Euzebya rosea: one gene and its partner. The protein of the gene in region 2 interacts with the protein of the main gene of each other region in a pairwise test. Links are inferred from orthologs where the notes say so. Each region holds a gene or a part of one and is shown on either strand. Other genes may lie near its edges. The genes, in order: mobA and CUC05_RS20130.

Region 1 (16,670 bases), on a different replicon or contig from region 2:
GTCGACCACCGCGGCGTGCTCGCGGCAGTACAGGTGGTCCGGTGGCAGGGACTCCCCGCACACCGCGCAGACATCATCTCGGTACATCGGCGCCGAGGATATCGGGGGGCTGCACGTCGGTGTCCCGCGTGGCCGGGTGCGTGTCGCTGGCCTGTGTGTCGTCGATCCGGATGTCGAGGGCGCGCAGCCACCCGTCGCCCGTGATGCCGGCGGCGGGCAGGGCCTCCACGGCAGCGGCACGGTCGGTGGGCGTCCCGCACAGGTCGGCCTCCAGCAGGGTCACCAGGGCGCGGGTCGGCACGTCCTGGGCGTCACCGACGGCGTCGAGGGCGTGGTCGAGGTGGGCACGGACGGCGGCCGGGCGCCCCCGATGGTGGGCAGCGAGGGCGGCGGCCAGCCTGACCATGGTCCGGTCGAGGTAGCTCGCAACCGGCGATGCCTCCACGAAGTCCACGAGCGGGGTCACCTGCTGGACTGCGCCCGCACGGGCGTGCACCAACGCTGCGACCGCGCTGTTGGCGACGATCGTGGAGGGGCCGGCATCGGGCCGCAGCGACCTCGCGGCCACGGCCAGCGCCGTGTCGGTGTCGCCCTCCTGCAGCGCGGCCAGGGCCAGGTGGCGGTCGATGTCGGGACCGGCGGTGGCGGTCAGCGCGTCCGGCAGCCGGCTTCGTGCGCGCCGGGGTTCGCCCTGGTGAAGGTCCATCCCGGCGGCGGCGATCCGGGCGAGGCTGCCGTGGGCCACGTCCTCGAGGCGGTCGGCGAGCGTCACGCCGTGGTCGGCCTCGGCCACCGCGTCGGCGGCCCGTCCGAGGTGGGCGAGCGCCCGTGCGAGCACGGCGTGGCCGAGCATCTCCCCCCAGCGGTGGCCGATACGGTGCAGCAGCCGGATGGCCTCGGTGGCATGGCGGGCAGCGGACACCGAGCACCCCTGCCACGTGTGCACCCCGGCCAGCAGGACCTCCGCGAGGCCAGCACCGAACGCGTGTGTCTCGGGGCGCAGGCCGGTGGACAGCGCCTGCTCGGCCTTCTCCATCGCCCCGTCGAGGTCGCCGGCGAGGAAGTCGATCCAGCCCAGCAAGCCGGCCGTGAACGCCGTGCCCAGCCGGTTGCCCTCGGCGGCGAAGCGGTCGCGGGCACGCACGGCCAGCAGGCTGGCACGGGCCAGGTCACCGGCGTTGAAGGCGATCCAGGCCTGGTGCTGCTCGGCCCAGGCCATGCCGGCGACGTCGCCGAGGCGTTCGTGGACCTGCCCGGCCTCGTGGACGGCGCGGGCGGCCGGATCCTCCATGCCGCGGAAGATCAGCGTCATGCCGAGCATGCGCAGGGCCGTGGCGAGCGCATGTTCGTCCTCGGACCGGCGGGCCGCGGCGACCGCCTCCTCCAGGGCGTGCGTGGACTCCTCGAGGTGCCCCCGGGACTGCAGGCCCTGCCCGACGACGACCAGCGCGAGGGCCGTCACGGCGGGGGAGGGGTCGGCGTCGACGATGGCGCCGGCGGCCGCGGTCGCCTCGTCGATCCGGCCGAGCTCCGAGAGCGCTCGGGCCCGGTGGAGCCTGATCGTCCACGGGACGTCGGCGTCGAGGGCGATGGCCCGGTCGGCGAAGACGAGGGAGACCGCGGGGTCGCGCTGGCCAGCCCACTCGGCGGCAGCATCGAGGGCCTCGACCGCCTCGGTGCGCAGGTCCGCAGGCACCGGCCCCATCGATGCGGCGAGCTCCGCGGCCGTGGCCAGGTGCTGGGCACGGCGACGCAGGGTCGTGCCGCCGCCGGAGGGGTGTGCCAGTCGACGCCCGATGTCGCGGTGCCGCTCGACCCGTTCGCGCTTGGGCAGGCGCAGGTAGGCGGCCTCGCGGAGGGCATCGGTCTTGAAGCGATAGCTGTCGCCCTCGATGACGAACAGGTCGCGGTCGACGAGGGCCTCCAGCAAGGCGGCCGCCCCGGCCTCTCCGCGGTCGGCGGCGACGGCCAGGAGCATGTCGACCGGGCCCGTCCAGCCGATGACCGCGGCGTCCTCGACGATCCGCCGTTCGGCGGGTTCGAGGACGTCGAGCCGTGCCGACAGCAGCCCCCGCAGGGTCAGGGGCATGTCCTCGACGCCGTCGGCCTGGCCGCCCTCGCCGGCCAGCGCCGCGATCTCCTCCAGCATCAGCGGGTTCCCCCCGCTGCGACGGACCGCGGCGGCCACGGCGTCGTCGGTGGCGGACGGCCCGAGCAGCTCACGGGCCAACGCGCTGGCGTCGTCGTCCTGCAGGGGGCCGAGCCGCAGCCAGGTCACGTTCACGGCGTCGGTGAAGGCCGAGATGTCGGGGACGTGGTCGTTCGGGTCGCCCACCCGGCTGGTGGTGACGGCCATCACCGGCATGCGACGCAGGCCCATCAGCACGTCGGTCATCAGGTCGATGATCGCTTGGTCGGCCCACTGGATGTTCGCGAGGACCGCCACGATGGGACGCCGTTCGGCGAGGTGGCGGACCAGCGTCACGATCGCGGCGGTGGCGGCAGCCCGCGCGGCCTCGACGTGCTCGGCGCCGTCCGGTGACATCTCCATCAGCTCGTGCAGGGCCGACGCCATGCGAGCGGCTTCGGGGTCGTCGGCACGCATCCCCATCGCACCGGCCACCACCGTCGTCATCGCCGCCTCGTCGTCGAGGTCGATGTCCAGCCCCACGGCGTTGCGGAGCATGTCCGCAGCGGGGGTCCACATGCTGGCCTCGCCGTACGGCGGGATACGGGCCTCCAGGACCAGCGCGTCGTGCCGCTGTCGGGCCCGCTCGACGAAGGCGTCGGCCAGCATCCGCTTGCCGACACCGGCGTCGCCGATCAGCTCGACGAGGTGGGCGCGACGGCGGACCACGGCGACGTCGAGGACCGCGTCCAGCAGCCGCTCCTCGGCCTCCCGGCCGACCACCGGCCCTCGGCGTCGGCCGAGCTCGTTTCCCGGGTCGCCGATCGGACGCAGGGCCACCCAGGTCTCGATGGGTTCCCGACGACCCCGGACGGCCAGGGGGCCCCGGCGACGGAAGGTGATCCGGTGCTGGGTCGCCCGGTGGGTCTGCTCGCCGACGAGGACCGCGCCCGGGTCCGCCGCGGACTCCAGCCGGGCCGCCACGTTGACCGCGTCGCCCATCGCGGTCCACGAGTCGTCGGCGGCGAGGCCGCCGACCAGCACCTCACCGGTGTTGACGCCGATCCGCATCCGCAGGTCGACGTCCTCCTCCAGGCCGACCCGGCGCACGGTCCGCTGCATCGCCAGCGCCGCACGGACGGCCCGCTCGGGGTCGTCCTCGTGGGCCACCGGGGCGCCGAAGAGCGCCACGATCGCGTCGCCGACGACCTTGTCGACCGTGCCCCCGTGCGCGGTCACGTCAGCCGCGATGCGGCCGAACAACCGGTCGACCAGCTGCTTGACCCGTTCGGGGTCCAGCGCCTCGGCCAGCGACGTGAAGCCGGCGAGGTCGCCGATCACGACCGTGGCCAGCCGCCGCTCGTCCGGAGGTGGCCCGGCAGGGGCCTGTCGTGGCGTGCCGCACGCGGGGCAGAACCGGGCCTCGTCGGCCAGCGCACCGCCGCACCCCGCGCAGGTCGAGGAGACAGCGGCGGCCGGCTCAGGAAGGGGCATCGAGGCCAAGCGTGCGCTGCAGGAAGGCCAGCTGCAAGGCCGTCAGGTTGGCGTTGACCGCCTCGTTGGGGGTGAAGTGGGTCACGCCCGACAGCGGCAGGACCTCGTGGGGCCGTCCGGCTTCCAGCAGCGCCCGGCTCAGGCGCAGGGTGTGGGCCGCGACGACGTTGTCGTCGGCCAGCCCGTGGATCAGCAGCAGCGGGCGGGTGAGCGCCGGGGCATCATCGATGATCGAGGAGCTGGCGTACGGCGCCGCGGTCGCGTCGACGCCCAGGTACCGCTCGGTGTAGTGGGTGTCGTACAGCGTCCAGTCGGTGACCGGTGCGCCGCTGACGGCGGTGTGGAACACGTCCGGTCGGCGCAGGACGGCCAGCGCCGCGAGGTACCCGCCGAACGACCACCCACGGATGCCGACCCGATCGAGGTCCAGCAGTCCGGGATGGTCCTGCGACGCCCGGTGCAGGGCGTCGACCTGCCCCTGGAGGGGCGGGCCGGCGAGATCGTGGTGGATGGCGGCTTCCCACGACACCGACTGGCCGGGCGCCCCGGGCCCGTCGGTCACGAGCACGGCGAAGCCGTTGGCGGCGAACCACGCGGGGGTCAGGTGCGCGGCGCCGGCTGCCAGGACCCGGCGGGCATGGGGGCCGCCGTAGGAGTCGACCAGGACGGGCAGCGGACCGTCCTCGGGGGTCCAGCCGGAGGGGTGGAGCAGCAGGCTCGCCGGGGTGTCGCCACCGCCGACCGGGCCGACGACGGTCACGGGCAGCTCGGGCGCCTCCTGGGCGTTGGAGGTGAGCGCGACCCCGTCGACGGTCACGGTCGTCGTCGTGTCGGACAGGCGTCGCTGGACGATCGCCAGGCGATCGGGGCGACCGGTCGCCCCGGCCACACCGTCGGGGTCGGACAGGACGGTCGTCGTGCCGTCGGTGCCCAGCGTCGCGACGACCGTGCACCACGGGGTGGCACGCACGTGGGCGGTCACGGTGACCGCGTCGTCGCTGGTGCACACGATGCTGGCGACCATCAGGTCCGGGTCCCCGAGCAGCTGTTGGTCCGCGCCGGTGCCGAGGGCGATCCGTCGGGTGTCGTCGGCCTGGACGACGCGGACCAGCCGACCGTCGGGGGTGCGGGTGGGACTGCCGGGGACGAGCTCGATCCACGGGTCGGCGACGTCGTCGACCAGGACCTGGGTCGTGCCGTCTCCGGGGTCGACGGACAGCACGGCGACCCGGCGCTGGTCACGGCTCTGGACGACGAGCAGGGGCGGTCCGGCGGCGGTCCAGACGACGTCGGCGACGTAGGGCAGCGCCTCGCGGTCCCACTCGATGTCGATCCGGTTGCCGCCGAGGTCGACCAGCGCGAGGGTGACCTCGGCGTTGGGCGTGCCCGCTGCGGGGTAGCGGATCTGGACGGGGCGGGCGTCGGGGTCGACGGGACCCGCGATCCACCAGCGGTGCACCGGGCCCGTGTCGACCCGCGCGGCGACCAGCGAGCGGCCGTCCGGCGCCCACCAGTACCCACGGGTGCGGCCCATCTCCTCGCCGGCGACGAACTCCGCCAGCCCCCAGCTGACATCGGGGGAGCTGTCGCGGGCCAGCATGCGGGGGGCGTTGGTGCCGTCGGCCCGGACGACCCACAGGGCCTCGTCCTCGACGTAGGCGATCATGCCGCCGTCGGGGCTCGGGCGCGGGTCGACCACGGGGCCGTCGACGGCCAGCTGCTCGGTGAGGCCGGTGGCGACGTCGCAGACCATCAGCTTGCCGGACAGGGCGAAGACGGCGATGTCGGCGTCGGTGTCGGTGGCGTAGGCCACGATGCCGCTGCCGCGCTCGCGTGCCCGTTCGCGACGTGCACGTTCCTCGGCAGGGATGTCCTCGGGCAGGTCCGCCGGCATCAACGAGGCGGCGTCGGCCAGCAGTCGCTCACCGTCGTCGTCGAGGCACCACAGGGCCTGCTCGGGACGGTCGCCGTCACCGCGGAGGAACAGCGTCCGCTCGCTGGCGACCGTCAGGCTTCGCGGCACCCCGAGGGAGAACCCCTGGGTGCGGGCGTGGAGACGGGGAAAGTCCGGCACCGTCGTGTCGACGGGCCGGACCTCCTCTTGGCTCACGACCCCTCTGGGGCCGCCGGCTGCTGCGCGGCGGGTGCCGGTGCCTGCTCGGGCTGTTCCTGCTCGGGCTGGGCCTGCTCGGGCTGGGCCGGCTCGGGCTGGGCCTGCTCGGGCTGTGCCTGCTCGGGGGTGGCAGGGCTGGCGTCGTTGGTCGTCGCCGCGCCTGCAGGGGCAGACGGGGGCGGGGGAGCGGACGGACGTTCCCCGACCTCCGGCTTGGGCATCGGCGGGTCCACCTGCATGCCGGCCGGGTCGATCGTCGACACGGCAGCGTCGACGGCCTCGACCGCCTCGGCGGCCTGCTGCTCGGGGTTGCTGCCCAGGGGCATCCCGTCGTGCGGGCAGCGCGACTCGTGGCCCGGGCGCACCCAGGTCCAGGCCTGGCAGGCCGGGCACCGGGTCTCGGGGCGGACCATCGGGTTGCCCTCGAGGACGAGCGGCAGGTGGATGTCGGTGAAGCCGGCGCACACGAACGCCTCGTAGGCCTTCTCGCCCAGCATCCGGTTGTCGGCGGCCACGCCGTCGAGGATCTCCTGCGGCACCAGGTCCGCACCGTCGTCCACCAGCGCCTTGATGAGGTCGGCCGACTCGGGACGACCCAGGTCCAGGCCCTCGAGGGTCGGGACGCGGAGGGACTCGGGCATCTCCAGCTCGACACCGCGGGAGGTCCACGACTTCCAGCGGGCGAGGCCCTCGGCGCGGTTCTCCGCCGCGGCGCTGCGGACGTCCTCGGCGATGCGGCCGACCAGCTGGTCGCCGTGGCCGTGGTCACGCGCCCATGCCAGGACGGCCGCGATGTCGTTTGCGCCGAGGTCGACGCGGTCGATGAGCGCCGGCACCCGGTCGGGGTACTGGTCGTGGGTCATCGACAGCGTGGCGAGGGTTGCCGGCAGGCGGTCGGCGAAGCGGCCGAGGAGCGTGTCGATCGGCTCGGGGACGTCCTTGCCGGACTCGCGCAGGGCAGCGGCCTCGGCCAGCCAGCGGTCGCTGGGGTCCTCGGGCACGTTGGCCTCGAAGCTGGGGTCCTTGCGGAGCATCGCCGCGAGCACGACGGGACGCTGGCGGATGGCAGGGCCCATCGGCTCGAGGATCTCCTTGAGCCAGCGCCAGGGCAGGCCGGCCGCACGGTCGATGTCGCTGGCGACGCGGTCGGCCGAGCCGAGCAGGCCCAGGTGCGTGGCCGTCTGCATCTTCTTGCGGGCCTTCTCCTGCGCCTTCTGGCGCGAGGCCAGGACCGGCTTGCACTCCTCGGGGAACAGCTTGAAGAGCTCCCAGAGGTGGAACAGGTCGAGGTAGCGGCCTGCGGCGGCGCTGGCGAGGAAATGCCGGCAGAGGGCGTCGGGGCCGAGCAGCGCTCCGGCGGTGACCGGTGGGATCTCGGAGATCACGGCTTCGCGGTGCTTGCGTGCCATGCGGGCGAGCTTGGGGTCGGGGTTGACCACGTACTCCAGCGCCGCCTCGCTGGTGGCGCCGATCCGCTTGACGATCGCCGAGGGGTCGGGGCCCGTCGGCTTCTTCTTCTTCTTTTTCTTCTCCGCCGGCTTGGCGTCGGCACCGTCGCCGGACGCCTGCGCCTCGCCTGCGGTGGCCTCGTCCGTGGGAGCCTCGCCCGTGGGGGCCTCCGCCTCGGACGCCTGGGCCTCGTCGGCTGCCGGTGCGTCCGTGGTGTCCTGCGCGTCGGACTCCTCGGCTGCGGGCTGTTCGTCAGCGACCTGGGTCTCGGCAGGCGCCGACTCCGCAGCGGGCTGCGCCTCGGCGGGCGCGGCGTCCTCGGCAGGCGCGGCGTCCTCGGCCGGCGCGTCGGCAGCGGGGGCCGAGGCAGCTGGGGCGTCGGCAGCGGGCGCCTCGGTCGTGGGGGCCTCGGAGGCCGTGGCCTCGACAGGGGCCGCCTCAGCGGGCGCCTCGGCGGGGGTCGCCCCGTCCGAGTCGGTGACCGGTGCCGGCGGTGCGGGCTCCTGGTCGGTGGTGGGCTCGGGCGAATCGGACGGCGTTGCCGTCATGGCGGACCTCCTGCCTTTCGCGAGCGCTGACGCTCGCAGCCTGGACCTGTGATCTCGCGGGTGGGTCGACGGTCGGGCACTGGTGCCCCCTTCAACCGGTCGCCCTGCGCGAGGGTCGAATCGATGACCACCGCTGGTGCGGTGGTCGCCGCAGAATACTCGACTTCGTGTTCGGCACCAGCGTGCCGACGAACGGGTGCCACCACCGACGGTCGGTTCACGCGTGTGACCCGAGCCCTGGTGGACCCAGCTCTGGATCAGCCGTCGGGGTTGGCGGGGATCTGCAGCTCCTGCCCGACCTGCAGCGGATTGGTGTCGGTGATCCCGTTGGCGCTGGCGATCGCACCGAACTGCAGCGGGTCGCCGTACACCGCCTCGGCGATGGCGGAGAGCGTGTCGCCCTCCTTGACCACGTAGATCTGGCCGCCGGTGGCGTTCGGCGTGGCCGTCGTCCCGTCGGTGGTCGCGCCGTCGGTGGGCGTCGTGCCGTCGCCGGTGATCGTCGATCCACCGTCGGCCGACGCGATCTGGGCGTTCAGGGTCACGATCTCCTGCTGCAGCGACGTGATGTCGGCCTGCAGCTGGGCGGTCGTGGCCTGTTCGGAGGCGAGCTGGGCCTCCAGGCTCGCCTGGACCTCGGGGTCGACACCGCCTCCCGCGGAACAGCGTCCGAAGAGGAAGAAGATCAACACCGCGAGGCCGAGGACGCCCACCCTGCCCCACAGGATGCGTCCTCCGAGGTCGTCGGCTCCGTCATACTCGAAGTCCATGAACACCGATTATCCACGGATTGTCCACCGACGTGTGGAAGCAGCACGCATCGATGTGCGAGTCCGTGCGGTGTGCACCCCCTCCACCTAGCCTTTCGAGCCCAATGCTCGACCGTGAATGGGTCAGCCTGACCGACCCCGACGAACCGCACGAGCGGTACCTGTTCGACGTCTCCTTCCTGACCTCGAGCTACTCCTGCATCTACGGGCAGGGATGTCCCGGCACCGACGGCGTGCCCGGGGACGACCGGGGGTGCTGCCGGTTCGGTGCGCACTTCGTCGACGACGAGGACCGCGACCGGACCATCGAGATGGTCGAGGTGCTGGGGCCGGAGTACATGCAGCACTACGACAGGGCGGTGAAGAAGGGGATCGTCGCCACCGAGTCCGACGGCGCCGAACGCACCCGCAAGGTCGACGGTGCCTGCATCTTCCTCAACCGCACGGGATGGCACCGGGGCGCGGGCTGCGCGCTGCACCACTACGCCATGGACCGCGACGCCCACTTCGTGGACTACAAGCCGGAGGTGTGCTGGCTGGTGCCGCTGCGGCGCGAGATCGTCACCGACGTCGCCGACGACGGCGAGGAGCGGGTCACGACGACCATCACGTCCTACGACCGTGGCGCCTGGGGCGAGGGCGGGGCGGACTTCGACTGGTGGTGCACCACCGACGACGACCGGGCCTACGGCGGGTCGACGCCGGTGTACGAGTCCATGAAGCGCGAGCTGACGGTGATGACCTCGCCGAAGGTCTACGCCGAGCTCAAGGCGTACCTTGACGATCGCCGGCCGACGGGCCGCCGTCCGCTGCCCCTGCTGCCGCCGCGGTGAGCTCCACCGGGTCCTCGGCCGGCAGCCTCGATGCGCCGCAGCTTCGCGAGACCGCCGACATCTGGTGGGACTCCGGGACCGACCCGCGGATCGCGTGGGACGGACGCGGCCGACGGTTCTGGCTGGTCGACGGCGTCGATGCGGGGAAGCGCCTGACCCTGCTGGAGCTGCATGATGACCCGGCCGAACCGGCGGTCATCGCCGCCGCGCTGCGCGACGGGCTGGCGGCCTGCGACTTCCCGCCGACCGCGGACGGCGTGGCCCCGGCGCGCGCCGCAGCGACGCTACGCGCTGCCGGCCTCGAGGTCTGAGGGCCGGTTGAGGTTCCACGCCCAGCGGTCATGATCGACCAGCGCGGCCGTCTGGGCCTCGCACAGGATCGTGGCGTCGAGCTGTCGGGCGGCGTCGACCAACGACCGTGTGCCGCTGGCGGCCAGCAACGACAGGGCGGGGGCGCACGAGGTCGCCCACACGGCGTGGAGTGGCTGGGGGTACCCGGCGGCCGTGGGCACGATCGCCGCCTCGCCCTGCCAGTACGCCGCCAGCCGGGCGAGGAAGTCCAGGTCGGGCTCGGGCAGGTCCACCGCGAGCACGAACGCCACGTCCCCCTCGGCCTCGGCCAGCCCGGCCGCGAGCCCGCCGAGCGGCCCGGTGCCGGTCGGTCGGTCGGGGACCTGGGGCACGCGCAGCTCTGGGATCACCCGTGGGCCGGCGGCCACGACCACGTCGTCGCAGAGCCGCTGGAGGTGCGCCACGGCTCGGTCGACCAGGCGTGTGCCCTCGTACCGCAGGAGCGCCTTGTCGGTGCCCATGCGGACCGAGCGCCCGCCCGCGAGCACGATCCCTGACGTCGTCACACCAGCGACAGTAGCGCGGTCGCCGGGTGCGGTTGGGACAGGTTTTTCGTCGAAGTCGAGCTTCCGGGCGTGGTCAGCCCAGCCGGGCCAGGAGGTAGCCGGTCACGTCGGCCAGCACCCGCTCCTGCTCGGGCTCGTTGAAGACCTCGTGGTACAGGCCCTCGTAGAGCTTCAGCTCGACCTGGCCGCCCAGCTCGTCGGCCAGCCGCCTGGACCCGGCCGGGTCGGCGAGCTGGTCGGCGGTGCCGTGCACGACGAGGGTCGGCTCGGTGATGGACCCGACCCTCCGCATGATGCGGTCCTCGAACTGCAGGAGGGTCGCGCCGGTGGCCGCGGGGATCTTCCCGTGGAACACCAGGGGGTCGTCCTCATAGGCGCGGACGACGGCGGGGTCGCGGCTGACCGTCTCGGCGGGCAGGCCCTGCGTCGGTGCCGTCGGCAGGAACCGACCGAGGATCGGTGCGAGGGTGCGCAGCACCCCGGGGACCTCGGCGGCGTTGCGGACGTAGGGGGCGCTCAGCACGACGGCCTCGACCGGCGCGTGGTCGCCCGCCAGGTGCTCCAGCACCACCGCGCCGCCCATGGAGTGGCCGAGCAGCACCTGGGGCAGGGCCCCGTCGGCGGTGTCGGCGAGCTCCTCGCGGAACAACGACAGGTCGTGGGCCAGGGACGGCATGTCGCGGACGAGCGCGCGCGGCCCGCCCGAGCGACCGTGGCCACGCTGGTCGTAGGTGGCCACGACGTATCCGGCGGCCGTCAGCGCCTCGGCGACGTGGGTGTAGCGGCCGGAGTGCTCTCCGAAGCCGTGCACCAGCACCACCCGCGCACGGGGTGGGGCCTCGGGCCGCCAGGTCTGGGTGAAGACGGTGACGCCGCCGCGGGCGATGAAGCTGCCGGTGGAGTGGTCCATGCCGCGATCGTAGGACCGCGGCGACCACCACGTGTCAGTCCAGCCCGGTCACCCGGCCACCGGCCCGCCAGTACTCGCCGCCGCCCCGGTCCATGAACCCCTCGTCGACCAGGGCCCGCCGCAGGGCGGCGTAGTCGGGATGCCACAGCGAGAGCATGCCGTTGACCCGGCGCTCCTCGTACCGCTCGCCGGGGTCGAACTCCAGGGCCAGGCGCTCCAGGACGACGAGGCGGTGCGACCGCTTCGACGGGATCTCGCTGAGCCGGTTGCCGGTGGTGTAGCGGGCCAGCACCTCGCCCTCCTCGGTGGTCATGCCGAAGAAGACGCGCGGCGCCGGCGGTGGGGGTCGGTGCAGCTGCTCGGCGACGGCCACGAGCCCCGACTCCTGCAGGACCCAGCCGTCGGCGTCGTCCCGGGCGACCAGCCCCTCGACCGCCAGGACCCCGAGCGCCTCCAGCACGGCGCGCCGGTCCTGTCCGGTCGCCTCGACGAGGGCGTCGGTGTCCTGCGCGCCGACGGCGAGCAGCCCGAGGACCGCAAGCCGGCCCCGGTCGAGGGCGAACTTTGCGAACTCCTCGGGCGTCATGGGTGGGTAGTGTCAGCCCTTCTCCACCGGCACGTCCACGAGGGAGCCGTACTCGGTCCAGGACCCGTCGTAGTTGCGCACCCGGTCGTAGCCCAGCAGCTCGTGCAGGACGAACCACGAGTGGGCCGACCGCTCGCCGATCCGGCAGTAGGCGACGATCTCGTCGTTGCCGTCCAGGCCCTTGCCCTCGTAGATCTCCTTGAGCTGGTCGATCGACCTGAACTCACCGGTGTCGGGGTTGACCGCGGTCGCCCACGGGATGTTCGTCGCGCCGGGGATGTGCCCGGGCACCATCGCCGCTTCCAGCGGCAGGTGCGGCGGGGCGGTCGTCTCGCCGGAGAACTCCGCGGGCGAGCGAACGTCCACGAGGGCCACGCCGTCGGGGGCGCCGACGAACTCGGCCAGGACCTGCTCGCGCCGCGCCCGGATGTCGGCGTTGGGTTCCTGCGTGACGTACCCGGAGGTCGCGGTCACCGCGGTGGTCTCGTCGGTCAGCTTGCGACCCTCCAGCTCCCACTTCTTGCGGCCGCCGTCCATCAGCGAGACGGTCTCGTGGCCGTAGACCTTGAAGTACCAGTAGGCGTAGGCGGCGAACCAGTTGTTGTTGCCGCCGTACACCACGACGTGGGTGTCGTTGGTGATGCCGTTGGCGTCCATGAGGGCGGCGAAGCCGTCGGGGCCCAGGAAGGTCCGGCGGACCGGGTCCTGAAAGTCGGCCTTCCAGTCGAAGCCGATGGAGCCGGGGATGTGGCTGCGGCTGTAGGCCTCGATGTCCTCGTCGACGTCGATGACGACGACACCGGGGTCGTCGGCGTGGTCGGCAACCCAGTCGGTGGTGACGAGCGCGTCGGGATTGGTTGGCATGGCGGGGTCCTTCGGTCGAGATCGGCGAGCCGGCGGCGGGCAGCGGGCCCACGCGGCAACGGCGCGGAGCCTAGTCCCGGTCGTTGGTTCGATCGCCCGTGGGAACGGTGGCAAACCGCTGGCGGGACAGGGGGAACGGTGGGAACGATGCGGGGTGGCAGACTCCGCCGACATGCCGTCCCCTGCCGTTCCCCCGCCCCCACCTGCCGATGCCCTGCCGGAGGATCCCGCCCGCGACAACGCCACGGCGCTCGCCGAGCTGGCCGAGGCGTATCACCAGCTGCAGATGTCGGCGGACCCGCTGATGGCGACCTACTACGGGCTGGACGTCCACCGCGACCGGTTGCCGGACACGACCACCGAGGGACGCGACCGGGTCCGCCGGGACACCGCAGCCCTCCGACATCGGGTCGGGAGGATCGATCCCGCCGGGCTGTCCCCGACGGAGGAGACCACGCGGCTCGTGCTGCTGCGGCTCACGGGCGACGACCTGGCGGCGCTCGACGGTCGCTGGTCGGCCCGGTCGGTCGACGACTTCGCGTTCGGGCCGTCGGCGGAGCTGCTGTACCACCTCGGGCGCACCCAGGTCCTCGACGACGTCCACGGCCACGAGCACGTGCACCGTCTGGCCGCCGTGGGTGCCTACCTCGACGGGGCGCTGGCCGAGCACCGGCGAGCCGTCGGCGACGGCATGACCCCGACTGCCCGAGGTGTCGCCGAGGCCGTCCGGCGGGTCCGGCGGGTGGCCGGCACGCCTGCCCAGACGAGCCCCCTGCTCGCGCCGTTGTCCGACCGCGATCCGGTGGTGCGCGCGCAGGCCGCCAACGCCTACCGGGAGGTCGTCGTGCCGGCCCTGCACCGCTACGCCGACGGCCTCGAACGCCACGTCGCCCCCGGCGCGCGTCCAGACGACCGGTCGGGCCTGTGCTGGACCGACGACGGGGCCGAGGTGTACGGCGCGATGTTGTCGCACTTCACCACGCTCGACCGTCCGGACCCGGCCGCGATCCACGACCAGGGACTCGAGATCGTGTCCGCGCTGCAGGAGGAGATCGCGGAGGTGGGGCAGCGGCTGATGGGGCTGTCGGACCCCGCGGCGATCAGCGAGCGGCTGCTGAACGACCCGTCGCTGGACTACGCCGACCCCGCCGAGATCGTGCCGCACGCCCAGGCGATCTGCGACCGGGCGGCCGAGGCCGCGCGTGCCGTCTTCGGGCGGCTGCCGACCACGCCCTGCATCGTCAAGCCCGTCCCCGAGGACGAGACCGGGGCGGGCGCGGCCTTCTACGACCCGCCGACGCCGTCGCGCCCGCACGGCATCTACTGGGTCAACACCGTCGACCCGCGGCTGCACCGCTACGAGGCCGAGGCAACCGCGTTCCACGAGGCGGCGCCCGGCCACCACACCCAGCTCGGGCTGCAGGCCGAGCTCGACCTGCCGGCCTTCCGGCGCATCGGGACGTTCCTGTCGGGCTACGGCGAGGGCTGGGGCCTGTACACCGAGCGCCTCGCCGACGAGCTGGGGTGGTACTCCGGGGACCTGGACCGGCTCGGCATGCTGGCCACCGACACGATGCGGGCCTGCCGGCTGGTGCTGGACACCGGCCTGCACCACCACGGCTGGTCACGCCAGCAGGCCATCGAGTGGTTCACCGCCCATGCCCCGCTGTCACCGGAGCTGATCGTCAGCGAGGTCGACCGCTACATCGCCTACCCGGGCCAGGCATGCAGCTACATGCTCGGCCGGCTGGAGATCGTCCGGCTGCGCGCGCAGGCCACCGAGCAGTTGGGCGACCGGTTCGACCTGTCCGGTTTCCACGACACCATCCTCGGCGAGGGGGCCGTCCCGCTGGCGGTGCTCCAGCCGATGGTCGACCGCTGGGTCGCGTCGCTCGTCGAGTGACCCGACGGGTCAGGCGGGCGGGAGCGGGGGTGGCTGCCCGGGCCCCGTGGGATGCTGCCCGGGGTTGGGCGGGGGCGGCATGTGCTCGGCCCGGGCGATGACGTCCTTGGCCTCGCCGTAGAGGTCCTTGCGGGTGGCCTTGATCGACCGGCTGATCTCCCGGGCGGTCCAGCCGACCTGCGCGCCCACGCCGACGAGGAGCTTGCGCTCCTCGCGGCTGATCATCCCGTCGATGAGGGCGGCGCGGATCAGCTGGACCATGAACGCCTGGGCCTGCTCCTGGCCCTTCGGGAGGGCCACCGGCTGCGACTGGTCCATCGAGGTGTTGATGATCTGCTCCAGCCGCTGCGGCCCGACCCCTCGGCTCTGCGCGAGGTGGATCAACATCTGGCGTTCGCGGTCGTGCAGGACGCCGTCGCTCATCGACATGCGCGCCACGGCGACCAGCAGGTCGGGTTCGTTGAGGAAGCGGTCGGTCTCCAGGCGTTCGTGCCCGCCGGCGGCGACCGTCCGACGGTCCTGCGCCTGCTCCTGGACGAAGGCCCGCATCGCCGAGAACGGCTGCACGTCCTCCAGCACCCAGTCGGTCGAGCCGTCGTTGATCGGTGTGCCGCAGAAGCGGCATTCGCTGGCCTTGCCGACGTCGAGCGGCCCGGCGCAGTTGGTGCACGAGAAGGAGGTGAAGGTGTGGGCCAGGTTGCTGGTCACCCCGACCTTGCGCTTGAGGACCAGCACGTGGGTGTAGATGCGCTGTGGCGTCAGCTCGCGCGGCTTGGTCCGGTCGCCGGTCGACTGGATGCCCGACCACCGGACCTGGACCTGGACCCGGTCGAACGCCTCACCGGGTCCGGCGGGCAGGGCGCCCTTGACCTCGACCGATCCGACGGCCGGGTTGGACCAGAACGACCCGGTGGACGCGCGCCAGAGCTGCGGGACGTCGACGGCGTCGGGCTGCAGGATCGGCCGCGCCAGGTCCAGGTCGTCGTGGTAGATCGCCATCATCGATCGCCAGTAGACGACCGAAGCGCGGTCCTCGAGGTGCTGCACGTTCAGGCCGGGGTCGCGGCCGGCAAGCTCGGCCCATCCCGGGACGTCGTGGCGGGCGGGCGGCACGATCCACTCCTCGTCCTGGGTGATCTCCGACAGCACCCAGTCGTACTCACCGGAGTTGACGATCGCCCGGCAGGCCGTGCACTGCGCGCGGTCGGCGATGTGCAGGACCTCCCCGCAGTTGGGGCACGACCCCTGCAGCAGTCCGGCACCCTGACGGGTGCGCACCCCCGGACGGCGGGAGAACGACCAGATCTCGGTGAAGGTGATGGGGGAGGAGTCTGAGTTGCCCGACACCCGTCGCCCGGTGGTCAGGCTCTCGTTGTAGCTGATCGCCCGCGCCGTGAACCTGACGTGGATGGTGTCGTAGTGGGTGTCGGAGGTGATCGCCACGGTCCGGGCGTCGGTGACGACCACGTCCTTCATCCGGTTGCGGATGCCCTCGACCTTCTGCATGTCGATGTACAGCCCGAACCGCTCGTGGACACCGTCGGAGACGAACGGTCGGCTGGGGGTCAGGTCCTGCTCGGACCATGCGTACTGGGTGGTGATGAAGCCACGGGCGACGTCGTTGAGGAAGCGGTGCTCGTCGAACCCCGGGTCGCGCTGGACGATGGCGGCCAGGGCCCGCTGTCGCAGCATCTCCTCCTGCACCTTGCGGCCCTGCCGGATCGTCCGGGTCACCTTCTGCGACTGCTGCTTCTTCGTCGCGCTGCCGATCAGGGCGAAGACGCCCCAGATCACGAGGAAGACGATGACCGTCGTCGGGGACAGGTCGCCGCCCCCGCCGCTGCCCCCGCCGAAGCTGGACCCGCCACCGAAGCTGGACCCCCCGCCGCCGCTGAAGCCGCCGCCGCTGCTGCCACCGCCGAAGTTCCCACCACCGCCGGCCTGGGCGATGACGATGGCCGCATGTCCGAGCAGGTCCCACATGGGGCCTCACGCTAACGGATCAGGGGCCCGGCGAGAGTGACGGTTCGATCACGGTGCTCGAGCCCTGCTCGGCCACGGCCCTCGTGTCGGTTCGCTGCGCCAGCCAGACCCCGCCGATCAGCACGATCGCGCCGACCAGCACGTTCGGGCCGAACCGCTCGCCGCGGACCAGCGCTCCGGAGATCAGGCCGACGACCGGCACGATGTAGGTGACCATGGAGGCGTTGGTCGC
Region 2 (13,453 bases):
ATCGAGTAGATGTCGTCCATCGTGGCCAGCAGGTCCTCGCAGCGTTCCATGCGGCCGTGGCGCAGCTGGTCGAGCAGGTACCGGCGCAGCTCGCCGACGGTCTCGGCGACCCCGTTGAGCCACGCGGTCACGTCCACGCCCAGGTCATCGGGGCCCGGCAGGTCACCGCCGCTGAGGACCGCCAGGGTGCAGGACGCCTCGGCGTACTCCTTCTCCGCGTCGTGCACGAAGCCCGCCCAGCGGATCATCGGCAGGCCGTCGGTGGCGTCGATGGCCACCCGCAGGTGCGCGGCCGCCTCGCCGACTCCCTCGCGGGCCACGTCGTTCTCGCCACGGTGGGCCGCACGGATGGCGTTGGCGCTGGCACGGATCGACGCGCGCGACGCCGTCAGCGCAGCCTCGCGGGCCTCGTGCCGTGCTTCGAGCCGGCCATGGGCCAGCGCTCCCACCTCGGGGAGGTGGTCGGCGTAGCCCATCCTCAGGCGGCGCGGCGGTCGACCCAGACGGGCGCGCCCGAACGGTGCCGCGTGGTGGAGAACCCACCCTTGGGGCGCGGCGTCCCGATGCCCTGGCCGACCTGCGCACGCACGTGGTGGCGGCGACGGGTGGCCTGCCACTCCTGCAGCTGGTGGAACCCGATCACGCCGGCGACGAACAGGCCGGCGAAGACCAGCACCACGGTCTGCAGGGACACACCGATGATCAGGGCCATCGTCGACAGCACGACCGCCGCCACGACGGCGACACGAACCGCGTCCTGACGGCGACGCTGGAGGGCAGCACGACGGCGTGCCTGACGAGCGATCGTCTCGGCGTCGTCGAGCACCATGAGCTGGCGACCGGTTGTGGACTTGGTGATGAGGGCCATGTGGGGGGTTACTCGATCACTGGATGGGAAGGAGGTGACCGGGCAGACCAACAGGCTGCCGGACTGTCAAGGCGGACACCATCGTCCGTTCGTCCGAAGGCGAACAACGATCTTCGGAACGGATGGTAGTCAATGGTCGCCCGCTGCAAGCTGATCCACCGCATGGCCCAGCACACCGACGACGACCTCGACGGACTCACGTGCCCCCTTGGGGGACCCGGGCACGTTGACGACGAGGGTGCGGTCGCGGATGCCGGCGATGCCGCGGGACAGCATGGCCATGGGGGTGATCGCCAGCGACGTGGCGCGGATGGCCTCGGCCAGGCCGGGGACCTCCCGGTCGATGACGTCGCGGGTGGCCTCGGGCGTGGTGTCCTTGGGATGCATCCCGGTGCCACCGTTGGTGATGACCACGTCGGCGTCGCGGCAGGCGTCGATGATGGCCCGGGACACCCCCTCGCGGCCGTCGGGGACGACGGTCGTGCCGAGGACGGTGATACCGGCCTCCACCAGCACTGCCTCGACTGCGGGTCCGGCGGTGTCGTCGTACACCCCGGCGCTGGCGCGGGTGGACACCGTCACGATGCGCGCCCGGACGACCCGGGCCTCCGGTGCGGACGTGCTCACGAGTCCTCACCCCGGTGCCAGTCGCCGCGGACGCCGCCGGTCTTGGACTCCAGCTGGACGTGCTCGACGACCGCGCCGCGCTCGACGGCCTTGGTCATGTCGTAGAGGGTCAAGGCCGTGGTCGAGGCTGCCACGAGGGCCTCCATCTCCACCCCGGTGCGGTCAGCGGCCGTGGCGGTGGCCGTGATGCTGCAGCGCCCCGCCTCGACGTCGACGTCCACCTCGACCTCGACCCCCGACAGCGACACGACGTGGCACAGCGGGATCAGGTCAGGGGTGCGCTTGGCCGCCATGATCCCGGCGATCCGGGCGGTGGCGATGGCGTCGCCCTTGGGCAGCCGTCCCTCGACCAGCATGCGGGCCGTCTCCGGGCGCAGCCGAAGGGCGGCGGAGGCCACTGCCACCCGGCGGGTCGTGTCCTTGTCGCCGACGTCGACCATGCGGGCGTGGCCGGCCTCGTCGAGGTGGGTCAAGCGTGGTTCGCTCATGCCATCTCCTTCAGCAGGTGGACGACGACCTGCTCACCGGCATCCAGCGACGTGCGGTCGGCGGGGACCTCGGCGAGCCCGTCGGCCAGGACCATCGACCGGAGGATGCCGCTGCCCTGCGCACCGGTGGTGCTCGCGGTCCATCCGTCGGCGGCACGTTCGAGCGTGACCCGCAGGAACGACACCTTGTGCTCGGGACTGCGAACCCCCTCGGCAAGCCGGGCAGTCAGGCGGGGACGGTTGAGGTCCTGCCGTCCCTGCAGCCGACGGATCGCCGGCCGGACGTGGACCTCGAAGCTGACGGCGGTCGACACGGGGTTGCCGGGCAGCCCGAACACGGGGACGCCGTCGATGGTCCCGAAGGCCTGCGGCATGCCGGGCTGCATCCCGACCTTGCTGAACGACACGTCACCCATGTCGGCGAGGACCTGCTTGGACAGGTCGTAGCGGCCTGCGCTGACCCCGCCGCTCGTGACCAGCAGGTCGGCCTGCGCAAGCGCACCTCGGAACGCCCGCTTCAGGCTGGCACGGTCGTCGACGGCGATGGGCTGGCGGAACGCGATGGCGCCCGCCTCGACCACCTGCGCGGCCAGCAGGTAGGAGTTGGACTCGTGGATCTGGCCGGGACGAAGCGGCTTGCCCGGTTCGATCAGTTCGTCGCCGGTCGCCAGCACCGCCACGCGGGGCCGCGGATGCACCAGCACCCGGCCCACGCCCATGGCGGCCAGCATGCCGATCTCCGCCGCACCGAGGGGCCGGCCGGCGGTCAGGACGGTCTCGCCGGCGCGCACGCTCTCGCCGGCATCGCGCACGTTCTCGCCGGCGGTCGGCGCGACGTGCAGCACGACCTCGTGCCCGTGCTCGTCGACGAGCTCGACCGGCACGATCGCATCGACACCCGCAGGCAGCGGCGCACCGGTCATGATGCGGACGGCCTGTCCGGGGCCCGGCGACGGTCGCTCGGCAGCACCGGCGGCGATCTCGCCCACGACCCGCAGCGGCTCACCGGCGGTGACGGTGGCCGCGGCCACCGCGTATCCGTCCATGGCGGAGTTGGCGAACGGCGGGATGTCGCCGGGGGCGGTGACATCCTCGGCCAGGACCGAGCCGTGGGCCTCCGAGAGCGCCGTCTGTATCGGCGTCAGCGGCGACAGGCCCGAGAGGACCCGTCGACGGTAGTCCCCCAGCGGCTCCAGCTCGGCGGGATCGACGTGGTGTCGGTGCCCCACTACTGGTCGAGACCGGCGAGGAACTCGCGCAGGAACCCGATGAACTCCGGCCCCAGGTCCTCGCGCTTGGCGGCCAGCTCGACGGTGGCGCGGAGGTAGTCGGGCTTGGCGCCGACGTCGTAGCGGATACCGTCGAACTTGATGGCCCTGATGGGCTCGTCCTGCGCCTGGGCACGCATGGCGTCGGTCAGCTGGATCTCGCCACCCCGACCGGGCTTCGTCGCCCCGATGTGGTCGAAGATGTCGGGGGTCAGGACGTACCGACCGATGATGCACAGGTTGGAGGGGGCGTTGGCCTTGCCCGGCTTCTCCACCAGGTCGGTGACCCGGTAGACGCCCTCGTTGTCGGGATCGGGTTCGGCGGCCACGACGCCGTACTTGGACAGCTCCTCGTCGCCGAACTCCATGACGGCGATGACCGACCGGCCCGTTTCGTCGCAGACATCGACCATCTGTGACAGCAGCCGCTCCTCCTCACCCAGCAGGTCGTCGCCCAGCAGCACCGCGAAGGGTTCGTCGCCGACGTGGTACCGGGCACAGCCGACCGCATGCCCCAGCCCCAGCGGCTTGCCCTGGCGCACGTAGTGGACCAGCGCCAGCTGCGTGACGGCCTGGACGGCGGCCAGCAGGTCCTCCTTGCCGGTGGCGGCGAGCTGTCGTTCCAGCTCGACCGCCTGGTCGAAGTGATCCTCGAGGGCACGCTTGCCACGTCCGGTGACCATGAGGATGTCGTCCAGTCCGGCACGGACGGCCTCCTCGACGACGTACTGGATCGCCGGCTTGTCCACCAGCGGGAGCATCTCCTTCGGCTGGGCCTTCGTGGCCGGCAGGAACCTCGTACCGAGGCCCGCGGCGGGAATGACGGCCTTGCGTGCACGCACTGTGGGTGACCTTCGCTTTCCGAGAGCTGGAGGACAACGGACCGGGGTTGCCGCTGGCATGCTACGACGGATGTCGGTGGACGCGGGGCAACACAAGATCGAGCAGCGGCTGGCCGCGAAGGAACGTCGTGCAGCCGTCCCCGCCGACCAGCGGGCGCGGGCAGCGACGACGATCGGCGCCCGGATCGACCAGCTGATCACCTCACGGCCCGGGCCGCTCGTCGCCTACGCCGCCACCGGCGACGAAGTGTCCGTCGACGCCGTCATGGAGGGCTGGCTCGCCGCCGCCCGTCCGCTCGCGCTGCCCCGGGTCGTCGGGCCCGGACGCCTCGACCTGCACCTGGTGGCCGATTTGGGCGCCGACCTGGTCGTCGGGGCCTACGGCATCCGGGAACCGCGCGAGGACCTGCCGACCCTCGATCCCGGGGCTGCCGCCACCGTGCTCGTGCCGGGGGTCTGCTTCGACCGCAGGGGGGGCCGGATCGGCTGGGGCGGCGGCTTCTACGACCGCCTGCTGCCGAGGACGGTCGCAGCGTGGCGCCTCGGGATCTGCCTCGAGGTGCAGCTGGTCGAGCGTGTGGCCGCCGACCCCCACGACGCCCCTGTCGATGCGGTCGTCACCGAGGCCGCCGTGTACCGTTGAGCGGCCGTCGACCCCTTCGAGACCTTCACCACCATGCCAACCTACGACTACGTGTGCCTGACCAACGACCACCGGTTCGAGGTCAAGCAGTCCTTCTCCGACGATGCGCTGACCGAGTGCATCGAGTGCGGCGAGCCCGTCCGCAAGGTGTTCAGCGCCGCCGGGATCGTGTTCAAGGGTTCCGGGTACTACGTGACCGACACGCGCGGCAGCGGCTCGACGTCGAGCACCACGGGCACCGCCAGCAGCGGATCGTCCGACTCGTCGTCCAAGGGCGACAGCAGCTCCTCCAAGGACAGCTCCTCGTCCAGCAGCACGGCGTCCAGCTCCTCCAGCTCCAGCTCCAGCTCGGACTGACGTCGTGGACGTCCCACGCCACGACGAGGTCACCATCGACGTCGCCGTGTTCGGTGGCTCGGGCCTGTACTCGCTGCTCGACGACGCCCGCGAGGTCGTGGTCGAGACGCCGTACGGCCCACCGTCGGCACCGGTGACGGTGGCCGAGGTCGAGGGCTGCGCCGTCGGGTTCATGCCGCGCCACGGCGTGGGCCACACGATCCCGCCGCACCGCATCGACTACCGCGCCAACCTGTGGGCGATGAAGCACCTCGGGGCGACCGACGTGATCCTGCCGTGTGCGGTCGGCAGCCTGCGAAAGGACATCGTCCCCGGGTCGTTCGTGCTGGCCGACCAGTTGGTCGACCGCACCCGTGGACGAATCGACACCTTCCACGACGGGCCCGAGGTCACCCACGTGTCCTTCGCCGAGCCCTACGACGCCGAGATGCGCGGGGTGGCGCTCGACGCCGCGCGGTCGTTGGGCATCGAGGTCCACGGTGACGGCACCCTGGTGGTCATCCAGGGCCCCCGGTTCTCCTCCAGGGCCGAGTCCCGCTGGTTCTCCGCCCAGGGCTGGGACATCGTCGGCATGACCCAGTACCCCGAGGCCCCGCTGGCCCGTGAGCTGGAGATGGCCGCGCTCAACATCTCCCTCGTGACCGACTTCGACGCCGGCCTCGAGGACGATCCCGACGTCCCGGCCGTCACCTCGGCCTCGGTGCTGGAGGTCTTCCGCGCCAACACCGAGAACCTCCGTCGGCTGCTGTTCGCGATCATCCCCGCGCTGCCGCGCTCGCCGGATCGTCCCGCCCTGCACGCGTTGCGCGACGCGCACCTCTGATCGTCCGGAGAAATCTCGTCGAGGGGGTTGACCCTCACGTGACGTGAGGCGCCACGGTGGTGTCACACGGGTCGACCGACCCGTCGTCCACCACGGAGAGGAGCGGTGATGCGGACGGTGAAGGAGCTGGCAGAGCTCGCCGGTGTCACGGTGCGCACACTGCACCACTACGACGAGATCCGCCTGCTGGTGCCACGTGCCAGGACCGAGGCGGGTTACCGGCTCTACGACCACGACGACCTGCTGCGCCTGCAGCAGATCATGTTCTGGCGCGAGCTGGGATTCACGCTGACCGACATCGCCGCCGCGCTCGACGACCCCGACTACGACCGGGTCGAGGCGCTGCGCGAACAACGGGCCGAGCTGGTCCGACGACACGACGACCTGGGGCAGATCCTCAAGGCCGTCGACCAGACCCTCGCCGAGCTCGAGGGTGGACACCGGACCGACGAGGAGGAGATGTTCGTGGCCTTCGACCACAGCCAGTACGAGGACGAAGTCGAGGAACGATGGGGCGACACCGATGCCTACCGGCAGTCACGCGAGCGCACCACGCACATGGGCAAGGCCGACTTCGACCGGATCGCCGCCGAGAACGAGGCCTTCGTCGGCCGTCTCGCCGAGGCGTTCACGGCAGGGGCCGCCCCCGACAGCGATCGCGCGATGGACCTCGCTGAACAGGCACGTCTCGCGATCGGGCAGTTCTACGACTGCTCCCACGAGATGCACGTCAACCTCGGCGACATGTACGTCGCCGACCCGCGCTTCACGGCGACCTACGACACGCACGCCGAGGGGCTGGCCGCGTGGTTCCGCGACGCGATCAGGGCCAACGCCGAGCGGGCGAGCACCGACCGGTAGGGCCAGTTGTCCACACCCGGGCGCGATTTCGTGCCCGGGTGTGTCGCGGTTCGGGAGAGGGTGGTGGCGTGCCGCTGCGATCCGGCTTCCTCTACGGCCCCCCACCGCCCCTCCCCCGCCGCCTCGATCGGTTGGCCGAGGGATGGGCCCGCCTGCCCCCGCGCGCACGGCTGATGGGATGGGTCCTGCTGGGGATCGCCCTGACCGGCCAGTGCAGCGCCTACCGCGACGGGTTGGCGGCGCGCTGGGGTGGTGCCGGCGTGGAGGTGTGGCAGGCCGTCCGGACGGTGCCCGCAGGCGAGGACGTGGCCGGCGCCCTGCGACAGGTCCGCCTGCCCCCCGTCGCCGTGCCGCCGGCCCCGGTCACCGACGTGCGTCCGGGCCTGTCGCTGACCCTTCCCCTGCTCGAGGGGGCGGTGCTCACGCACGCGCACATCTCCTCGGTCGGCCCCGCCGCGGCCCTGGCCCCGGGCGAGCGACTGCTGCCCATCCCCGTCCAGGCGACGTGGGGCATCGAGGCCGGGGCGGTCGTGGACGTGTGGGCCGTCGACCGGTCGCGGGGGCCTCCCGAGCTGCTGGCCGAGGGGCTGCGGGTCCTGGCCGTCGACGGCGACGGCAGCCGAGCGACTGCCCTCGTCGCGATGCCGGCCCGGGACGTCGGGGCGGCGACCGCGGTGATGGGCAGCGGTCAGCTGCTCCTCACGCTCGTCCCCCCTGGCGGGCCCGACACGATCGCTGACTGACCGACGTCCCGGTCGTCGTCGGGTCCGTCGCGACGACCGGGACCGGTCGGGGGTTCACGCCTCGCAGGACGCGGCGGTCTCGACGTCCGTGCACGTGTCCGTGCCGGCACCCCCGTCGGCGGTGTCCTTGCCCCTCCCCCCGTCCAGCGCGTCGTCGCCGTCGCCGCCGTCCAGGTCGTCCTTGCCGTTGCCCCCGTCGAGGCTGTCCTCGCCGTCCCCGCCGTCGAGATCGTCCTTGCCGTTGCCCCCGTCGAGGGTGTCGTCGCCGTCCCCGCCGCAGATGACGTCCTCGCCGTTGCCACCGTCGATCTCGTCGTTACCGCCCCACCCGTGGATGACGTCGTCACCGTTCGTGCCGACCAGCACGTCGTCGCCCGGCGTGCCGAGGATGGTGATCGGCAGGCCCTGGCACGTCGTCGGAGTCGGATCGGGCTCGGGTTCGGGCTCGGGGAAGGTCTGCCCCGCGTTCAGGCTGCCCGGCGAGGCGTCCGTGGGGCCTGTCCACGTGAAGTCCTCGTAGGTCGATCCGACACCCGTCAGCTGGAGCGACTCGTGGCTCTGGGTGTCGTTGGACTCCTGGATGCCGATGTCGACGCTCTGCAGTCCTGCGGCGGGCCCGGTGTCGGCGAAGAACGACCCCTCGTAGGAGAGGAACTGCACGACCTCCCCGCCCGGTCCGATGAGGGCAAGCCCGTCGGGACCGCCGTTGTCGATGAACGTCGCGGGGAAGGCCAGTGCGCCGTACCCCGACCCCTCGTCGTCGATGGTGCCGCCGAGGACGATCGTGTCGTAGACATCCCGTTGCCCCCGCTTGCCGTCGTACAGGGCGACGGTCCATCCCGTGAGGTCGGTGCCGGCTGGTCCGGCCACCTCCACGAACTCGTTGACGTCCACGCCGGCGTTGTCGTAGTGCAGCTCGTTGACGAACACCGCGGTGGCCGCGTGTACCCCCATGGGCGCCATGGCCAGCAGGACGCCGGCCGTCAGCATCAGGATCAGCCGAAGTCGCAGTGGGTGGTTGGATTCGGACATCAGGGCCTCCCCAGTCGGTGCGTGAACATGCGCCCGCCCTCGGTCCCCCGTCGGAGCCGTTCGGCGGTGTCGCCATCGACCATGACAGGCGACCCGACAGGCTGACCACGGGGTCCGGACAGAAACGCAGGACGCTTTTGCGATCCGTTGACGGCGGGACGTGGGCATCCGGACACGGCGGGGCCACCAACGTCGCCCCGTACCATGCAGCCGATGATTCCTGCGTGGCTCGAGGCCGTGATCCTCGGCATCGTCCAGGGGCTGACCGAGTTCATCCCCGTCTCCAGCTCCGGCCATCTGGTGCTGGTGCCCTACCTCATGGGCTGGGAGAAGCACAGCCTGGCGTTCGACGTGATGCTGCACGTCGGCACGCTCGGCGCGGTGCTGGTCTACTTCCGCGGTGAGCTGTCGGCCATCGTGCGTGGACTGCTCCGGCTGGACCGGAGCCCCATGGGCGAGGTGTACCGGCGTGTGGGCCTGCTGCTGGTCCCCGCGAGCGTCCCCGTGGCCGTCGTCGGCCTGGCCCTCGCCGGCCCGATCGAGGATGCGTTCGGATCCCCGTTGGTGGCCTCGCTCCTGCTGCTGGTCACCGCCACGCTGCTGCTGACCGCCGAGGCCATCCGCAGCCGTCGTGTCCGGGCCAGCGGGCTGGTCGTCGACGAGCTCGCCCCGGTACCGGCCGGCCCCGGCGCCACGGAGTCCACCCAGCGTGCATGGACCGGCAGCTGGCGCGAGGGGAAGGGCCAGGTGCTGGACCTCACCGAGGCGCCGGTCGGCCTGCCGTTGGGCGAGGACGCCAGCGACCCGACTGGTACCGACCTGTCCGGCATCACGTTGCGGCACGCGATGACCGCCGGGTTCGCCCAGTGCCTGGCAGTGCTGCCGGGGATCAGCCGCGCCGGCTCGACCATCACCGGCGGCGTCTTCGCTGGGCTGACCCGCGAGGCGGCGACCCGCTTCTCGTTCCTGCTGGCCATCCCGGCGCTGGTCGGGGCCACGATCCTGAGCCTGCCCGACCTGGCCGACGGCGGAGAAGCCCTGGCCGAGCTCGCGGGCGGCATGCTCGCCGCGTTCGTGTCGGGGTACCTGGCCATCCGGTTCCTCGTGCGCCTGGTCTCCCGCGAGCGACTGACCGGGTTCGCCTACTACTGCCTTGCCGCATCGGCCGTCGGGGTCATCGGCTGGCTGATGCTCGGCCCACCCAGCACCGTCTGACCCCCGACCGCGTCGGTTCGCCCGAGCTGCCGCAGCCGCCGACACGCACGCACATCGGTCAGGAACGTGCGCCGCAGCGCCGGGTCGGCGATCGCCCGTCCCATGTCCTTCATGAAGCCACTCCGACGCGGTTTCGAGTCCGAGGTTCCCCAACCGTCGGGGCAAAACTGGCTCAGCTCCCGCGCTCGAACAGGTAGGCGAACGGCGACCTGGTGTAGGCGACACCACGTCCCGTCTCGTGGAGCAGCTCGGGGGTGATGTCCACATCGCGCTTGGGTACCAGGTAGCTGTCCAGGGTGTCGGTGCGGACCGAGTAGGCACCGGAGCGCGAGGCAACCACACCTCCAAGGCGTAGCCGCGGGTCGAGGGAGGCCATCGCGGCGTCACCGTGGCTGGAGTTGACGAGCAGCACCCCGCCGGGTCTCAGGTACCGCGTGCAGTGCTCGGAGACGAAGCCGGCGTACAGCGAGACGAGCAGGTCGACGGAGCCGTCGGCCACATCGAGGTCGTCGGTGTAGTCGGCGTGGAGGAAGCGCACCGTGTGGCTGCCGGGGACAACCCCGTTCTCGACGAGCAGCTCCTCGACACCGGCCGCGTCGGCGAAGAACTGGTTCGCCCGCCGGTCGACGTCGACGTAGGTCACCGACGGCCACACGAACGACGGGGCGATGTCGACGTAGGACCCCGGGTACAGCACGGTGCGCGCGTCCACCGCATCGGCGACTGCGCCGAACAGCCCACGCCGATCACCGACGAGCCGATCCTGGATCTGCCACAGCCGGCGGGTTCGCTCGAGCACGGGCCGACCCTACGCCCCGCGTGGCCGATGTGGCTTCACAACGCCAGGTCCGCGGCTCGGATCAGCGGTCTGCGGTCCGTGCACCCGCCACGCGGTAGGCGGTCGGGGTCAGGCCGGTCCAGCGCTTGAACGCCCGGGTGAACGCGCTCTGGTCGGCGAAGCCCGTCAGGAAGGCCACGTCGGCGAGGGGGTGGTCGGTCGTGACCAACAGCGCCTCGGCGGCCTCGCGCCGAACCTGCGTGGCGATCGCCTGGAACGACGCGCCCTCATCGGCCAGCCGGCGGTGGAGGGTCCGTTCGCTCATCCCCAGCCGTCGCGCCACCCACGTCTTGCTCGGTTGCCCGTCGGGCAGCGCATCGGCCACCGCTCCCCGCACCTGGGACACCAGTGAACGGTCGGCCGCCCGGGCCCGCAGTTCGTCCAGCCGGGCCAGCAGGTAGGCCGAGAGTCCGGCATCCGCCAGCCGCGGCTGCTGGGCGATCACCGCGGCGGAGAGGTGGATCGCGTCGTGGGCTGCGTCGAAAGCCACGTCACACCCGAAGAAGGCCTGATGCGGCGCGACGGTCGGGGGCCTCGGGTGCCGGAAGGACACCGCGTCGGGTCGCACGTGCGCACCTGCGGCCTGTCGGAGCATCGAGACCACCGCGGCCAGCGCGCACTCGTTGGCCAGGGCTGCCCCACGCCGGTGGTGGGGACGCCCGTTGAGCTCGAAGCGCTGGCCGCCCGGCTCGTCGACGAGGGCGTACTCCAGCGTGTCGGACAGCACCAGGATGTAGCGCATCAGCCGCTGAAGGGTGGCGCCGAGTGTCTGCGCCGTCTTCATCGCCAGCCCCAGCGCGCCGAAGTCGTCGGCCTGCAGGGCCTCGGCGTAGCGGAAGGGCAGCGCGTGGTCCTCGGCACCTGCCACGCGCTCGATCAGCCCGTAGTAGGCCTCGGCGTCGACTGACTCGCCGGCCCACGACGACACGGGCGCATCGGCGTGGATCCCCACGCTGGCCAACAGGTCCTCTGGTCGCTCCGGGCCACGCCCGACCTGGACGATCCGGCGGATCACGGGGGTGCCGACCGAGCCCACCGGGGGGTTCTACCACGCCCACCATCCGGGTGTCCGGGACGGTCAAGCGGGTGGCCGGAACGGTCAAGACCGCCGTCCGGGGTGCTCCGTAGCGTCAACGACGTCCCCGCACACCCATTCCGAGAGGAGCCAGAGATGGCTGCCACCACCATCCCCACCCCCCGTCCGACGTCGCTGTCCCGCCTTGTCGGGGTCGCCTACTTCGGGATCGTCTTCACCGGCATCTTCGCCGAGTTCGTCGTCCGTGGACAGCTGGTCGTCGCCGGGGATCCGACGGCAACCGCCGCGAACATCGCAGGCTCACCCGGCCTGTTCGTCACCGGCATCGGCGCCGACGTGGTCATGATCGCCCTCGATGTGATCGTCGGCCTGGGCCTGTACCGACTGCTGAAGCCCCACGACCGCCGGCTCGCCCGAATTGCCACCGGAGCCCGCCTGATCCAGGCCGGGATCCTCGCCGCCAACATGCTGACCCTCGCACCCGCGCTCGGCCTGGCCCGGGACGCCGTGAGCACCGGCTCGTCCGCCGCCGCGGCCCAAGCGCTGCAGGCGGTGGAGGCACACGCCCTCGGATACGACATCGGGCTGATCGCCTTCGGGGTCTCGTGCCTGGCACTGGCCAAGCTGCTGGCCGACCACCACCTCGTCCCGCCGTGGCTCGCGATCGGCATGGCCGCCACGGGTGCGGTCTACCTGCTCGGGTCCTTCGCCGCCCTGTTCGCCCCCTCGTTCAACACGGCCATCGATCCCCTCTACCTCATCGCCATGGTCGTCGAGCCCGCCTTCGCCGCCCGCCTGTTCCGCCGTGGAATCCGACAGTCCCCGGCCGCGGTGCGACCCGTCGCGGTCGCCGGTTGACCCCGCACCACCGATACATCCGCACACCGAGAAGAGGAGACGATCACCATGCGCGCGATCACCCAGCACACCTACGGCACCGCCGACGTCCTCACACTCGAGGACGTCCCGACCCCCGACATCGGGGCCACTGACGTCCTCGTCAGGGTCCATGCCGCCGGCGTGGACAGAGGTATGTGGCACCTGATGACGGGACTGCCCTACCCGACCCGACTGGCGTTCGGGCTTCGCAAGCCGCGCCACCCCATCCCCGGCATGGACGTCGCAGGCATCGTCGAGGCCGTCGGTCGCGACGTGACCCGCTTCACCGAGGGCGACGCGGTCTTCGGCGTCGGGCAGGGCACGTGGGCCGACCTCGTCGCGATCGACCAGGACCGCGTCGCCGCTGTCCCGCGGGGCGTCGACATGCTGGCCGCCGGCGCCCTCGCCGTGTCCGGCTCGACCGCCCTGCAGGCCGTCGAGGACCACGGCCACGTCCAGGCCGGCGACCGCGTGCTGGTGCTCGGCGCCAGCGGCGGCGTCGGCAGCTACGCGGTGCAGGTCGCCCGTGCCCACGACGCCCACGTCACCGGCACCGCCAGCACCGGCAAGCTGGACCTCGTCCGCGACCTCGGTGCCGATCAGGTCATCGACCACCGCGTCGCCGACCCGTTGGCCGAGGCAGACCGCTACGACGTCATCATCGACACCGGCGGCAACCGCCGACTGCGCGACCTGCGACACGCCCTGCGCCCCACCGGCACCCTCGTCATCGTCGGAGGAGAAGGCGGCGGGCGCCTGATCGGTGGCCTGGACCGCCAGCTCCGGGCCGTGCTGACCTCGGCGTTCACCCGCCAGCGCCTGGTGACCTTCGTCGCCACAGAGGATGCCGACCACCTCGAACGGCTCGCCGACCTCGTCGAGGCCGGGCACGTGACACCACGAGTCGGACGGGTGTTTCCGCTGGAGGAGGCG

What was found.
Region 1: the proteins of CUC05_RS20130 (region 2) and mobA interact in binary tests that used the Escherichia coli proteins (3 or more experiments, as listed by UniProt). The link is inferred for Euzebya rosea from one-to-one orthologs.

The regions. Positions count from the first base shown.
Region 1 is NZ_PGDQ01000003.1:249,640-266,309, forward strand. Bases 8,407-11,186 are described here. They hold mobA (molybdenum cofactor guanylyltransferase), read right to left. Parts: upstream 10,193-11,186; coding sequence 9,620-10,192; downstream 8,407-9,619. Other genes in these bases: CUC05_RS04135 (LysM peptidoglycan-binding domain-containing protein), read right to left, coding at 8,407-8,502; CUC05_RS04140 (DUF3109 family protein), read left to right, coding at 8,607-9,335; CUC05_RS04145 (hypothetical protein), read left to right, coding at 9,332-9,646; CUC05_RS04155 (alpha/beta hydrolase), read right to left, coding at 10,266-11,102; CUC05_RS04160 (DUF2087 domain-containing protein), read right to left, coding at 11,137-11,186. Also shown: CUC05_RS04115 (hypothetical protein), read right to left, coding at 1-87; CUC05_RS04120 (adenylate/guanylate cyclase domain-containing protein), read right to left, coding at 74-3,622; CUC05_RS04125 (S9 family peptidase), read right to left, coding at 3,609-5,732; CUC05_RS04130 (hypothetical protein), read right to left, coding at 5,729-7,732; more of CUC05_RS04135, read right to left, coding at 7,990-8,406; more of CUC05_RS04160, read right to left, coding at 11,187-11,688; CUC05_RS04165 (sulfurtransferase), read right to left, coding at 11,701-12,552; CUC05_RS04170 (DUF885 domain-containing protein), read left to right, coding at 12,707-14,455; CUC05_RS04175 (TIM44-like domain-containing protein), read right to left, coding at 14,465-16,438; CUC05_RS04185 (DMT family transporter), read right to left, coding at 16,458-16,670. UniProt on the Escherichia coli protein: Transfers a GMP moiety from GTP to Mo-molybdopterin (Mo-MPT) cofactor (Moco or molybdenum cofactor) to form Mo-molybdopterin guanine dinucleotide (Mo-MGD) cofactor.
Region 2 is NZ_PGDQ01000017.1:59,216-72,668, forward strand. Bases 1,097-4,095 are described here. They hold CUC05_RS20130 (molybdopterin molybdotransferase MoeA), read right to left. Parts: upstream 3,213-4,095; coding sequence 1,980-3,212; downstream 1,097-1,979. Other genes in these bases: CUC05_RS20120 (MogA/MoaB family molybdenum cofactor biosynthesis protein), read right to left, coding at 1,097-1,495; moaC (cyclic pyranopterin monophosphate synthase MoaC), read right to left, coding at 1,492-1,983; galU (UTP--glucose-1-phosphate uridylyltransferase GalU), read right to left, coding at 3,212-4,095. Also shown: CUC05_RS20110 (translin family protein), read right to left, coding at 1-476; CUC05_RS20115 (hypothetical protein), read right to left, coding at 479-868; more of CUC05_RS20120, read right to left, coding at 998-1,096; more of galU, read right to left, coding at 4,096-4,153; CUC05_RS20140 (5-formyltetrahydrofolate cyclo-ligase), read left to right, coding at 4,164-4,736; CUC05_RS20145 (FmdB family zinc ribbon protein), read left to right, coding at 4,770-5,093; CUC05_RS20150 (S-methyl-5'-thioadenosine phosphorylase), read left to right, coding at 5,098-5,916; CUC05_RS20155 (MerR family transcriptional regulator), read left to right, coding at 6,025-6,777; CUC05_RS20160 (CpaB family protein), read left to right, coding at 6,846-7,520; CUC05_RS20165 (lamin tail domain-containing protein), read right to left, coding at 7,575-8,552; CUC05_RS20170 (undecaprenyl-diphosphate phosphatase), read left to right, coding at 8,766-9,767; CUC05_RS20175 (class I SAM-dependent methyltransferase), read right to left, coding at 9,940-10,566; CUC05_RS20180 (AraC family transcriptional regulator ligand-binding domain-containing protein), read right to left, coding at 10,628-11,641; CUC05_RS20185 (DUF4386 domain-containing protein), read left to right, coding at 11,777-12,499; CUC05_RS20190 (NAD(P)-dependent alcohol dehydrogenase), read left to right, coding at 12,548-13,453. UniProt on the Escherichia coli protein: Catalyzes the insertion of molybdate into adenylated molybdopterin with the concomitant release of AMP.